Regions from separate parts of the Bradyrhizobium sp. UFLA05-112 genome, predicted to be linked through region 1. Evidence: predicted binding sites of a transcription regulator. Region 1 holds the regulator's gene; the other holds the start of a gene.
The links. Region 1 encodes PhoB, which activates phosphate uptake and scavenging genes when phosphate is short. Its sites were predicted from a motif close to TGTCATNNANCTGTCAT; they were not measured.

Region 1 (6,439 bases):
GGCGTGAAGGCCGGCGAGCTGACCTTCGACGGCGAGACCCTCGCCAACATCTACCTCGGCAAGATCACCAAGTGGGATGATGCTGCCATCAAGAAGCTCAATCCGAACGTGAAGCTGCCGTCGGACGCGATCACCGTGGTCCGCCGCTCGGACGGTTCGGGCACCACCTTCAACTTCACCAACTACCTCTCCAAGGCCAGCGCGGACTGGAAGAGCAAGGTCGGTGAGGGCACGGCCGTCGAATGGCCGGTCGGTGTCGGCGCCAAGGGCAACGAGGGCGTGTCGGGCAACATCAGCCAGACCAAGAACTCGATCGGTTATGTCGAGTACGCCTATGCCAAGCAGAACAAGCTGACCTACACCGGTCTCGTCAACAAGGCCGGCAAGCCGGTGCAGCCGACCGTCGAGGCCTTCCAGGCGGCCGCGTCCAACGCCGACTGGGGCAAGGCTCCGGGCTACTACGTCATCCTGACCGACCAGCCCGGCGACAAGTCCTGGCCGATCACCGCGGCGACCTTCATCCTGATGCACAAGGACGCCACCGACAAGGCGGCCTCGCAGGAAGCCATCAAGTTCTTCCGCTGGGCCTTCAAGAACGGCAGCAAGGCGGCCGAGGAGCTCGACTACATCCCGATGCCGGACAGCGTCGTCCAGCTGATCGAGAAGACCTGGGCTGCCGAGATCAAGAGCTGATCGCAGCGGCTCTCGTCTCCCGGACGCGGTACGGCATGAAATGACGCGCCGCTGAGCCGGGACCCAGAAGACTTTGGGTGCAATAACTTCGGCCCCGGATCAGCGTCGCACCGCTTCGCGCTGCGCCGCATCCGGGGCACGAGACCGACAATAAGCGTAGATAAATTGGTACAGGGGATCGGCGTGGCAGAGATGGCCGTTCAAAGCGATATCGTCGACGACGCCGGACCATATGATCGCGCCAAGGCCTTGAGCGCGTTCAAGCTCGGCGACATGACCTTCTATTGGATCACGCGGCTCAGCGCGATCTCGGTCCTCCTGATCCTCGGCGGCATCATCGTGTCGCTGATCGTCGGCGCCTTCCCGGCCATCAGGGAATACGGCCTCGCCTTCCTGTGGACCCAACGTTGGGCGCCCTCTGCCGATCCGCCGGTGCTCGGCGCGCTCGGGCCGATTTACGGCACGCTCGTCACCTCCTTCATCGCAATGCTGATCGCCATTCCCGTCGGCCTCGGCATCGCGATCTTCCTCACCGAGCTCTGCCCGCAATGGCTGCGCCGCCCGATCGGCATGGCGGTCGAGTTGCTCGCCGGCATTCCCTCGATCATCTACGGCATGTGGGGCTTCTTCGTGCTGGGTCCGTTCCTGGCCAACACCTTCCAGCCCTTCATGATCAAGCTGTTCGACGGCGTTCCGGTGCTGGGCGCGATCTTCGCCGGCCCGCCGTCCTATCTCAGCCTGTTCAACGCCTCGCTGATCCTCGCGATCATGGTGCTTCCCTTCATCACCTCGATCTCGGTCGACGTGTTCAAGACCGTGCCGCCGGTCCTGAAGGAAGCCGCCTATGGCGTCGGCTGCACCACCTGGGAAGTCGTGCGCAGCGTGGTGATCCCCTACACGCGCGTCGGCATCATCGGCGGCGTCATGCTGGCACTCGGACGTGCGCTGGGTGAGACCATGGCGGTGACCTTCATCATCGGCAACTCCTTCCGCATCTCGTCGTCGATCTTCGCCCCAGGCACGACCATCTCGGCGGCGATCGCCAGCGAGTTCGCCGAAAGCGACGGCCTGCATCAGTCCGGCCTGATCCTGCTCGGCCTGCTGCTGTTCGTGCTGACGTTCTTCGTGCTCGCCGGCGCGCGGCTGATGCTGCTGCGTCTCGAAAAGAAGGCGGGGAAGTAACATGAACCCGATCTACGCACGCCGCCGCCGCAAGGACATCGTCATCCGTGGTCTCTGCATCGCTGCCGCCGCCTTCGGCGTCACCTGGCTCGCGCTGATCCTGATCACCTTGCTTTACAACGGCCTCACCGGTCTGAACCTTCAGATCTTCGTCGCGGACACTCCGCCTCCGGGCTCGACCGAAGGCGGCCTGCGCAACGCCATCATCGGTTCGATCATCATGACCGTGATCGGCGTCGGCATCGGCGCGCCGCTTGGCCTGTTCGCCGGGACCTATCTCGCCGAATACGGTCGCAACGACAAGTTGACCTCGGTAATCCGCTTCATCAACGACATCCTCTTGTCGGCACCCTCCATCATCATCGGCCTGTTCATCTATGGTGCGGTGGTGGTGCCGATGCGCGGCTTCTCGGCGATCGCCGGCGCGCTGGCGCTGGCCGTCATCGTGATCCCGGTCGTGCTGCGCACCACCGAGGACATGCTGCTGCTGGTGCCGAACGCGCTACGCGAGGCGGCTTCTGCTCTTGGGCTGCCGCGTTCGCTGGTGATCAAGCGGATCGCCTACCGCGCGGCGCGCTCCGGTCTCATCACCGGCGTGCTGCTCGCCACCGCACGCGTCGCCGGCGAGACCGCGCCGCTGCTGTTCACCGCCTTGTCGAACCAGTTCTTCAGCCTCAGCCTGAACAAGACGATGGCGAACCTGCCGGTCACCATCAACAATTTCGTGCAGAGCCCCTATGCCTACTGGAAGCAGTTGGCCTGGAGCGGGGCGCTGCTGATCACCCTGACCGTGCTTGCCCTGAACATTGGCGCGCGCATTCTTGGCGCCGAGAGGACTGCAAAATGAGCGATCTGTCCGTTTCCGTAAGTTCCACCGGGCGTCAGGCGTCTCCGACGCTGCCCGAGGCTCCGGCCAAGGTGACGGTGCGCAATCTCAACTTCTATTATGGCGAGCACCACGCGCTGAAGAACATCAACCTGACGCTCGGCACCAATCGCGTCACGGCGTTCATCGGCCCATCCGGCTGCGGCAAGTCGACCCTGCTGCGCATCTTCAACCGGATGTACGATCTCTATCCGGGACAGCGCGCCACCGGTCAGCTCATGCTGGACCAGACCAACATCCTCGACTCCAAGCTCGACCTCAACCTGCTGCGCGCCCGGGTCGGCATGGTGTTCCAGAAGCCGACGCCGTTCCCGATGACGATCTACGAGAACATCGCCTTCGGCATCCGCCTCTATGAGAAGATCTCCAAATCGGAGATGGACGTCCGCGTCGAGAAGGCGCTGCGCGGCGGCGCGCTGTGGAACGAGGTCAAGGACAAGCTCAACGCCTCCGGCCTGTCGCTCTCCGGCGGCCAGCAGCAGCGTCTCTGCATCGCCCGCACCGTGGCGGTGCGTCCCGAGGTGATCCTGTTCGACGAGCCCTGCTCGGCGCTCGATCCGATCTCGACCGCTAAGGTCGAGGAGCTTATCCAGGAGCTCGCCGAGAACTACACGATCGCGATCGTCACCCACAACATGCAGCAGGCGGCGCGCGTCTCGGACAAGACCGCCTTCATGTATCTCGGCGAGCTGATCGAGTTCGACGAGACCAGCAAGATCTTCACGTCGCCCAGCGACCGGCGTACCCAAGACTACATCACCGGCCGCTTCGGCTGAGGAGACAGGAAATGGCTTCTGAACATACCGCAAAGGCCTTCGACACCGACCTGCAAGAGCTCACGCGGCTCGTTGCGGAGATGGGCGGCCTTGCCGAGCGCATGATCGTCGATTCCGTCGATGCGCTGATCCGCCGTGACGTCGCGCTCGGCCAGCGCGTGGTGGCAACCGACGCCGAGATCGACGCGCTCCAGAAGAAGATCGAGGAGCGCGCCGTGCTCACGATCGCGCGCCGCCAGCCGATGGCGGTCGACTTGCGCGAGATCGTTGGCGCCATGCGCGTCGCGACCGATCTGGAGCGGATCGGCGACCTTGCCAAGAACATGGGCAAGCGCGTCGCCGCGCTCGAGACCGATTTCCATCCGCTAAAGCTGTTCCGCGGCCTGGAACACATGACCGACCTCGTGCAGCAGCAGGTGAAGTCGGTGCTGGACGCCTATGCCGCGCATGACCTGCCGGCGGCGATGGTGGTGTGGAAAGGCGACGAGGAGGTCGACGCGATCTGCACCTCGCTGTTCCGCGAGCTCCTCACCTACATGATGGAGGATCCGCGCAACATCTCGTTCTGCATCCATTTGATGTTCTGCGCCAAGAACATCGAGCGGATCGGCGACCATGCGACCAACATCGCCGAGACCGTTTTTTACATGATCGAAGGTCAGGCCATCGCCGACAAGCGCCCGAAGGGCGACATGACGACCTTCGCCACGACCGTGCCGAACACTTAAGGAGCGACGACGCCATGGGCGCACGCATTCTGGTTGTTGAGGACGAGGAAGCGCTGACCGAGCTATTGCGCTACAACCTCGAAGGCGACGGCTACGATGTCGAGACGGTGATGCGCGGCGATGACGCCGACACCCGCCTCAAGGAGCATATCCCCGACCTGATCGTGCTCGACTGGATGCTGCCGGGCCTGTCCGGCATTGAGCTGTGCCGCAGGCTTCGCGCCAGGCCCGAGACCAAGCAGCTGCCGATCATCATGCTCACGGCACGCGGCGAGGAGAGCGAGCGGGTGCGGGGGCTTGCGACCGGCGCCGACGACTACATCGTCAAGCCGTTCTCGGTACCTGAGTTGCTCGCGCGCGTGAAAGGCCTGCTCCGGCGTGCAAGCCCCGAGCGGCTTGCGACCATACTCGCCTACGGCGACATCGAGCTCGACCGCGAGAAGCGTCGCGTCGCGCGCTCCGGACGGCCGATCGACCTCGGCCCGACCGAATATCGCCTCTTGGAGTTCTTCCTGGAGCATCCCGGCCGGGTGTTCTCGCGTGAACAGCTGCTCGACAGCGTCTGGGGCCGTGACATCTATATCGACGAGCGCACCGTCGACGTCCACATCGGCCGTCTGCGCAAGCTGCTCAATCTCGGCCGCGAGCAGGACCCGATCCGCACCGTCCGTGGCGCCGGCTACGCGCTGGACGATCGTTTCGCGAAGGCGGAGCAGACTTAAGGTTTGCAGGTGGCAGCGGTGATCCAGCGGGCTGCCGCCACATTCTCCGATGTCGTCCCTGCGAAAGCAGGGACCCATAACCACGGGGAGTGGTTTGGCGAAGACTCGGAGTGATCTTCCCGCGCAATAACTGCGCCCTGGATTATGGGTCCCTGCTTTCGCAGGGACGACATCCAATTTGTTGAACCATCGTTGCGCGTCGGCCAGCCCCGCGCGCTGATGACCTCAGCGCGTGCCGGGCTTGGCCGGTGCGCGTCGGCGGTCCGCCGCCGGCTGGTAGGCGACGCGCGAATGCTGCGCGCAGTAGGGCAGGCCCGAGAGCGACTTGCCGCCACAGAAGAAGAAATCCGGGCTCGAGGGATCGCCGACAGGCCAGTGGCAGGTCGCCTCGTTGAGCTCGAGCAGCGACAGGCGCTGGCTCATCGGAACGACGTTGTCGTAGGTGATCGGATCGGGCTCGACCTCGACCTCGAAGGCCTGGGCGAGGGCGGTGTTGCCGCGCGAGATCGGGCGGCTCACCCGCATCATGTGCTGTGCGGGGCGCGCCTTGCGGGGCCGGGGAGCCGCCGAGGACGGGCTCTTGGCGCGACCGGACAGGCCCAGCCGGTGCACCTTGCCGATTACGGCGTTGCGCGTCACATTCCCGAGCTCGGCAGCGATCTGGCTGGCCGAAAGCCCGGCTTCCCAGAGCTTTTTCAATTGCTCGACGCGATCGTCGGACCAGGTCAAAACCGTCATTGCACCCTTCCCTTCGCCGCGCGCCTGCCAATCCTTGGGGCCGCGTGGCGATGTCTAAGCCTCGAAAAACCCGTGCCCCCAGAATCCCTTAAGGCTCGCCGGGCGCGAAAAACGCACCTGAACGTTACGCCGGTACATGAGGACTAAGAGGATCAGAACTGCTGCACGAGATGTCGTATCTGACACGGTAAACGCTACAATATGGCGTGACTCCCGCGCAAGAGTCTGCGGCTCCGCGTCCACATGTTCCGTCGCTAAAAGAACTCAAAATCGCCACCGCAAGACTACGGGTCAGGCGCCTTGCAGGGCCTTCTGGCGGCATTGACAGCGGTTTTTCCAAGCATAAAATGGTGACACGTGCCGCCCTTAAAAGGCGGCACGTTTCGTTTTCCGGGCAGGTCAATGATGCGCTGCGCAAGGCAGCCTCAGCCGGCCCCAACATCCAAGTGACCGCCATGACCAAGAGCGCCGCGACGCATCTGCTTCCCGTTTTCGCCAGGGCCGAGCTCGGCTTCGAGCGCGGCGAAGGCTGCTGGCTGGTCGCAACCAATGGAGAGCGCTATCTCGATTTCACGTCGGGCGTCGCCGTGAATGCGCTCGGTCACGCGCATCCGCATCTGGTCGGGGCTCTGCAGGAGCAGGCGACAAAGCTCTGGCACATGTCGAACCTGTTCCAGAGCCCGGACGGTGAGAAGCTCGCGGTCAGGCTCTGCA
Region 2 (6,439 bases), on a different contig from region 1:
CTGCAATTGATGGAGGAGATCGCGGACAAGACGCTGCCGCCCGGCACCGGCTTCGAATGGACCGCGATGTCCTATCAGGAGAAGGCCGTCTCCAACCAGATCTACTGGGTGTTCGGCCTCGCCATGCTGCTGGTCTATCTCGTGCTCGCAGGCCAGTACGAAAGCTGGTACGCACCGATCTCGGTGATCCTCGCGGTGCCGCTGTCGCTGATCGGGCCGATGCTGGTGCTCAATGGCCTCAACATCGACAACAACCTCTATTGCCAGATCGGCCTGATCCTCCTCATCGCGCTGTCGGCCAAGAACGCCATCCTGATCGTCGAGGTCGGGCTGGAGTTGCACGTCCGCGACGGCAAACCGTTGCTGGAGTCCGCGATCGAAGCGGCACGCGCCCGCTTCCGGCCGATCCTGATGACGTCGTTCGCCTTCATCCTCGGCGTCGTGCCGCTGGTGCTCGCAACCGGCGCCGGCGCCAGCGCCCGCAAGTCGATCGGCATCACCGTGTTCTCAGGGATGCTCGCCTCGACCTGCCTCGCCGTGTTGTTCGTGCCTGCCTTCTTCGTGGTGGTGCAGCGTTTCGAGAACTGGCGTGCGTCGAAGAAGACAGCGCCGGTGGCGAAGCCGGCCGTCGAGGCGAAATCCTAGGCGCTCCCCTCTCTCCGACGAGGGAGGAGCAAAAATGTCGAAAACAACCCCATGCAAAGTAGCTGACGACGCCGGCACGAAAATTTCGTATTTTACGAAATAACTTGACGCGTCGGGCAAATCAGGTGCATACAGTCATGATCGCAACGCCTGCGTTAGGACGGATACCGGGCGGCCGAGCTGATCCTGTGCCCTGGTACGTGCCCTCAGACTTGGTGCAGTTGGCTGATGTCTGCTAACGAGCGGGCGTGCGAACAAGGCTATCGACGATGCCAGAGCCCTCATCTACGAGCTGTTGACCGCTCATCCAGATATCGCTGCCCGAGATCTTCTTACGCATCATGGCAAGCCAGACCTCGCTAACGCCGCGGATGCCGATGTCGTTACGGAAGAACTCGTCGGTGGCATGCGTCTCGATCGACTTGACCATTTCCGAGAAGAAAGCATTCTCGACGCTGCCGAACTCCCGTTGCTTCATGCTTTCCCTGGCACTGCTCTGTAAGCTGGCCTGGTGAAACATGAAGTAGGCTTCGGGATCGGCCATCCGGCTGGCGCCAGCGAGAAAAATCGGAACGCACATCGAGGCACAGACGCCGGCTTTCTGGACGAGCGTATCGATCGCACGATCGCGGGCGCGGATCGCGGCGACGACTTTGCGTCCATGCTCGATCGAGCCGCCCGGCGAGTTGAGGACGAGCACGAGCCGGCGTCGATCGGCCTTGTAACGATCAAGGGCCGCAGCGACACGCTCGCTCATCGGCTCCTGCACCGGCCCGCTCCAGCCGAGCAGGACGCGGTCCGTCTCCTCGCTGATGGACAGGGTCTGTCGAGACGCCACGTCGCCGGAGCCGGAAGGCAATTGGAAATAGCCCCAAAACAGCAAAATGCCGCAGATGGCGCCAAGAACTTTGAGCAATGACACGGCCTACGCACTCGATCTGCAAAGGGAGTGGATGAATCCGGGATGTTCTTCAGAAACCTTACGGATACAATGAACGGTGCTTTCGAAATGATCGGCGAGGTGACGCTCGCGGTCAGACGTCGGTCATCATGACCTGACCGCTTTCCCGAGAAGCGAGAGCGCGACGAAGGCCATCAGAGCCAATATGCCCGCCGAGACAACAAACGACAGCGTACGGTTCCAGAGCTTTGCTTCCGCGGCGTAGAAGATCGAGACCGCCGTGCGGTCGGTCGTTGAGCGCACCGGCACGAGCGCCTCCCCGCCACCGCCTGAGAAGAGCATGTAGAAACCAACATCGATCGGCGCTTGATCAGGCTTGGCGACAGATTTGATCTTGGCCGTGCAGAAGGTGATCACGAAGTTTGTTCGCTTGCACTTACCCTCCATAGCCTGCAAGTCATACGCTGGCTGCCAGGTTCCGGCCAGGCGATGGTCGCGCACGATGTCCGGACCATAGCTGACAAACAGCCCGTAAAGCCCCCCGCAACAAGCGAGAAACAGGATGAGCCAGCGAAGCGGGCCGCCTGTCGCCTGAGCCGCGTCGGTGCCGGCCGAGCTTCGTGCAGCAGCCATGTCGACGTTAAGAGCTTGTGCACCGGCACCAACTCCGGATTGACGCTTGCCGAACGACATTGTGGTTACTCCTGACACTGAAGTCGCCTGCTACCTAAGGATGAACCCCATAAGACTTCGCTAAGAAGTATCGACGAATTATCAGGATGCAGACATCGTTAACGCTGGCGGCCGTGCCCCTGTCGACGCGACGGAACGGAGATTTTCGTATTTTCCGACACAATTTGACGCGTCGCGGCAAATCAGGTGCATGATGTCATTGTCGCAACACGTGGGGACGACCTAGCCAGCCCTGTTGGGCCTCTGGCTCTCATGACCTGCAGACGGCTCTCGGACGAATGTGGTGACGTCAGGTGTTGTCCATGGCGGACGAGAGAGAGGATGTGGCCATGTCGACGCGATTGAGCCCAAGCCGTCGTTCCGTTGCGACCCAATTCCCCATCGCTCATTTGATGTGACGGTTCGCGAGACCCTAGGCGATCGGCATACCAACGCCACACACAAATGTCATTGCTTGCTGGCGGCCGATGCCGACATCGTGGAGGCTTGAAGGCTCTGCTGCCAATACGACTCGATCTGCTGGATCAACGCGGCCGGCAGGGGAACGTAGTTGAGCATTTCGGCCTGGGACTTGCCGCTTTCCAGAGACCAGCGAACGAAGTCGATGGTGGTTGTCGACCTCTCCGGCGATTTTGGCTGCTTGTGCATCAACACGAATGTCGTGGCCGTGATGGGGTATGCATCTTCCCCGGGAGCATTGGTGAGAACGAGATAGAAATCTTTCGCCGTCGTCCAGGCTGCGCTCGAGGCTGCTGCCTGGAATGATTTGGCGTTGGGGCTGACGAAGTTGCCGGCGCTGTTCTGGACCACGCCGAAGGAAATCCTGTCGAGCCGCTGCAGCGCGTAGGAATATTCAAGGTAGCCGATCGAGCCGGGGACCAGACTGACGAGCGAGGCGACGCCATCATTGCCTTTTCCGCCCAGCCCGAGCGGCCACTCGACCGAGGTACCCTCGCCTACGCTTGCCTTCCATTGCGCGCTGATCTTCGAGAGATAGTTCGACCAGTTGAACGTCGTCCCGGATCCATCGATGCGATGGACGACGGTGATCGGCTTGGCCGGCAGCTTCAGATCGGGGTTGACCGCCTGAATGGCTGGATCATCCCATGATCTCAGCCTGCCGAGGTAGATGTCCGCCAGCATCTGGCCCGTGAAGCGAATCTGGCCCGGCTTCACGCCCTCGATATTGACAACCGGGACGACGCCCCCGATCACGATCGGAAATTGCATCATGTCGAGCTTCTGCAACTCTTTCGGGTCAAGCGGCATATCGGTCGCGCCGAAATCGACGGCTTCCTTCTTGATCAAGCCGACGCCAATGCTCGAGCCCACCGCCTGATAACTGACGGTATTGCCGGTCGTTGCCTTGTAGGCGTCGATCCATTTCGCCATCACGGGCGAAACGAAAGTGGAGCCCGCACCCCTGGTCTCGGCGGCCAGGCTCTGGGTCGCAACGACAAGGGCGATGAAGATGATCGGTAGCCTGAGATGCGCCATCATGGACTCAACCCTATCAAGTCGAGCAGAGCAGCAGGTGTGGCCTATGTCACAAAAATGTAACAAAAACGAAATGTCGGCGCCAGCCAATTTCGCACTTCGCTTTGGCTCCCAAAGTATCCCGCTTGTGAGTGGCCAAGCGTGGACCAAGGCGGGTAACCGCGACCTGCAAGGCGCAGAGATGAAGTGCTAGGCTTTCTCCGCGGGAGTCCGGCGTGCCTCGCCGCTCGACACCAGGAGCACCGAAACCTTCGACTGCCTGAGCACCGCATCAGCGACGCCTCCAAAGGAGAGATGATCGGCCTGGATGCGGTCGACGCCCATGACCACGAGATCGACATCGGTGGTGTCGATCTCACGGAGGATCGCCGCCTCCGGCGCGCGGTTCACGCGCAACGTCGTCGTGATGTCGACGTCGTAACGAGCGGCGAGATCGCTTGTGTCCTTGAGGATGCCCTCCTCCTTGGTCAGTCCGCGGGACGTACCACGCTGCGCGCCCTTGTCCCGGGTCGTCGCCACATAGACGACGCGGAGCGAGCCTGATCCCGCCTGCGCCAGCGCGACCGCAACTTCCGCGCCGCGCTTGGAGACGCCGCTGCCGGAGACCGGAACGAGAATGTTGAATGCGTCGGGCATCGGTTGCTTCAAGTGCTTGCCTTTGGCCGCCACGATCGCAAGCGGCCCTTCGAACTCCGCTGCGACATCCTCGACCTTCCTGTCGAAACGATCCTTGGTCGCGGTAACCTTGTCGACGCCCACGACCAGGAGGTCAAATCCCTTCCGCGCTTCGTCGGCGATCGCTTCGCCCAGCTCCGCCCGCCGGGTTCGCGTGATGACGTCGACGTGGCCGCCCTCTCCGCCGCCAATGCCGGCGACAGCTTCGGCGGCTCTCTTCACCACGGCTTCGTGACTCTCCCCTTCGCTGACTCCCTTTTCTTGTTCCTTCGCTCGTCGGCCAATTTGCAGCACCGTGATCGGCAGGCCACGCATGCCGGCGACCAGGCCCGCGATGTGGGCGGCAAAGGTAGCGTTGACGCTTTCGTCGACGGCCAGCAGGGGCCGCTCGAGATTGGCGACAAAACCGCGCTTCTCGAACTCCTCGCGCTCGAGCCGCTCCTTCTCCTCCCTGCTCATCGGCAGCTTCGACAGTGCCACGCGCAGCATCGGCGGCATTGCCATTGTCGTCACGATCGCCATCGTCACGATCATCGTGAACAAGTTCTGGCTGAGCACGCCGATGGAAAGGCCGATGGTCGCGATGATGACCTCGGTCGAGCCGCGCGCGTTCATCCCGCTCGCGAGCGCCAGCGATTCCCGGTAGCTCAGACCGCCTATGGTCCCGCCGACGAAGGCGCCGCCGAACTTGCCGACACTCGCGATCAGGACGAGCAGGCCGGTGAGCATCAGGAGATGGGGATCGCGGAGCACCGTGAGATCTGCGCTGAGCCCGGCGAGACCGAAGAACACCGGCATGAAAAAGCTCGAGATCAATCCGCGCAGGCGCTCGTCGATCTGCCGGGTCAGGATCGGAGACTCCCCAACCAGGATGCCGGCGACGAAGGCGCCGAGCACGGTGTGCACGCCGATGAGATGCGTGATCAGCGCCATGGTACCCATCAGCAGCAGGATCACGGTAATGACCGGCGCGGTGCTGACGAGGGTATCGTTGGCCCAGCGGATAAGGTGGAACACCAGCCGCCGGCCGACGGTGAAGCTGACGGCGAGGAAGGCCAGCGTACCGATCACGGCCTTGGCGACGGAAGCGACATCGAGCGTGCCTTGCGATGCGAGGCTGAAGATGACGGCGATGATGATCCAGCCGATCGTGTCGTCGATGACTGCGGTCGCGACGATGATCTGGCCGACATTGCGGCGCATGAAATTCATCTCGCGCACGACCACAGCCACGATCTTCACCGACGAGATCGACAGCGCCGTACCCATGAAGAGCGAGGCCACCAGCCGCGCTTGCGGATTGGGCAGGAGCGCATCGGGCAGGAATTCTCCGAGCGCGAAGCCGCAGGCGAAGGGAACGATGATGCCGGCAATCGAGATCGCGATGGCTGCCTTGCCAATCTTCCTGACCAGCTTGAGGTCGGTCTCCATGCCGGTCAGCAGCAACAAAAGCAGGATGCCGAACTGGGCGATGCCATCGATCATCGCCTTCTGCTCGGGCGTCTTCGGAAACACCGCCTGCTGCGCCTCGGGCCAGATCCAGCCGAACAGTGACGGCCCGAGCAGGATGCCGGCAAGCAATTCGCCGATCACCGAAGGCTGCCCGACGCGCTGCATGATCTCGCCGAGGCCGCGGCCCACGGCGATCAGGACCACGATCTGCGCCACCAGGAGAAATTCAGACGGACCTGTGGATTTGCCGCCCTCGGCGCCGGCCGCAATGGTCGTGAGGACAAGCGCCGCGGGAACGAAGCCGACCGGTCGGAGCAGGCTCCACTGCATGCAGATATCGTTTCCCCTTCGGTTGATCCAGCGCGGTGCCGGCGACTAGGGGTAGAACCCGCGGGAGGCGGAGCGAGTTCCCGCCTCCGGTGGACATGATCCGTCACGCCGGCTGCGGCGTCCTGATCTCGCGCGGCAGGATGATCGCAGCCGCGATGGCGAGCAGGCAGAGCGCGGCGAAGGCCCGCAGCATGGTGACGAAGCCGCCCTGCTCGTAAAGCCAGGCGACCAGGCCGACAGAGGCGC

Region 2: the regulator PhoB is predicted to act here: its motif matches at 3,784-3,800, upstream of pstS (phosphate ABC transporter substrate-binding protein PstS).

The regions. Positions count from the first base shown of each region.
Region 1 is NZ_JBANBK010000006.1:13,338-19,776, reverse strand. Features, by position in the region: gene pstS (phosphate ABC transporter substrate-binding protein PstS) at 1-693, shown strand, start outside; gene pstC (phosphate ABC transporter permease subunit PstC) at 886-1,875, shown strand; gene pstA (phosphate ABC transporter permease PstA) at 1,877-2,722, shown strand; gene pstB (phosphate ABC transporter ATP-binding protein PstB) at 2,719-3,537, shown strand; gene phoU (phosphate signaling complex protein PhoU) at 3,549-4,265, shown strand; gene phoB (phosphate regulon transcriptional regulator PhoB) at 4,280-4,987, shown strand; gene SO180_RS05060 (GcrA family cell cycle regulator) at 5,213-5,725, opposite strand; gene SO180_RS05055 (aspartate aminotransferase family protein) at 6,181-6,439, shown strand, end outside.
Region 2 is NZ_JBANBK010000082.1:30,485-36,923, forward strand. Features, by position in the region: gene SO180_RS33680 (efflux RND transporter permease subunit) at 1-645, shown strand, start outside; gene SO180_RS33685 (ATP-dependent Clp protease proteolytic subunit) at 881-1,567, opposite strand; gene SO180_RS33690 (hypothetical protein) at 1,694-2,239, opposite strand; gene pstS (phosphate ABC transporter substrate-binding protein PstS) at 2,687-3,739, opposite strand; gene SO180_RS33700 (cation:proton antiporter domain-containing protein) at 3,926-6,193, opposite strand; gene SO180_RS33705 (MFS transporter) at 6,297-6,439, opposite strand, start outside.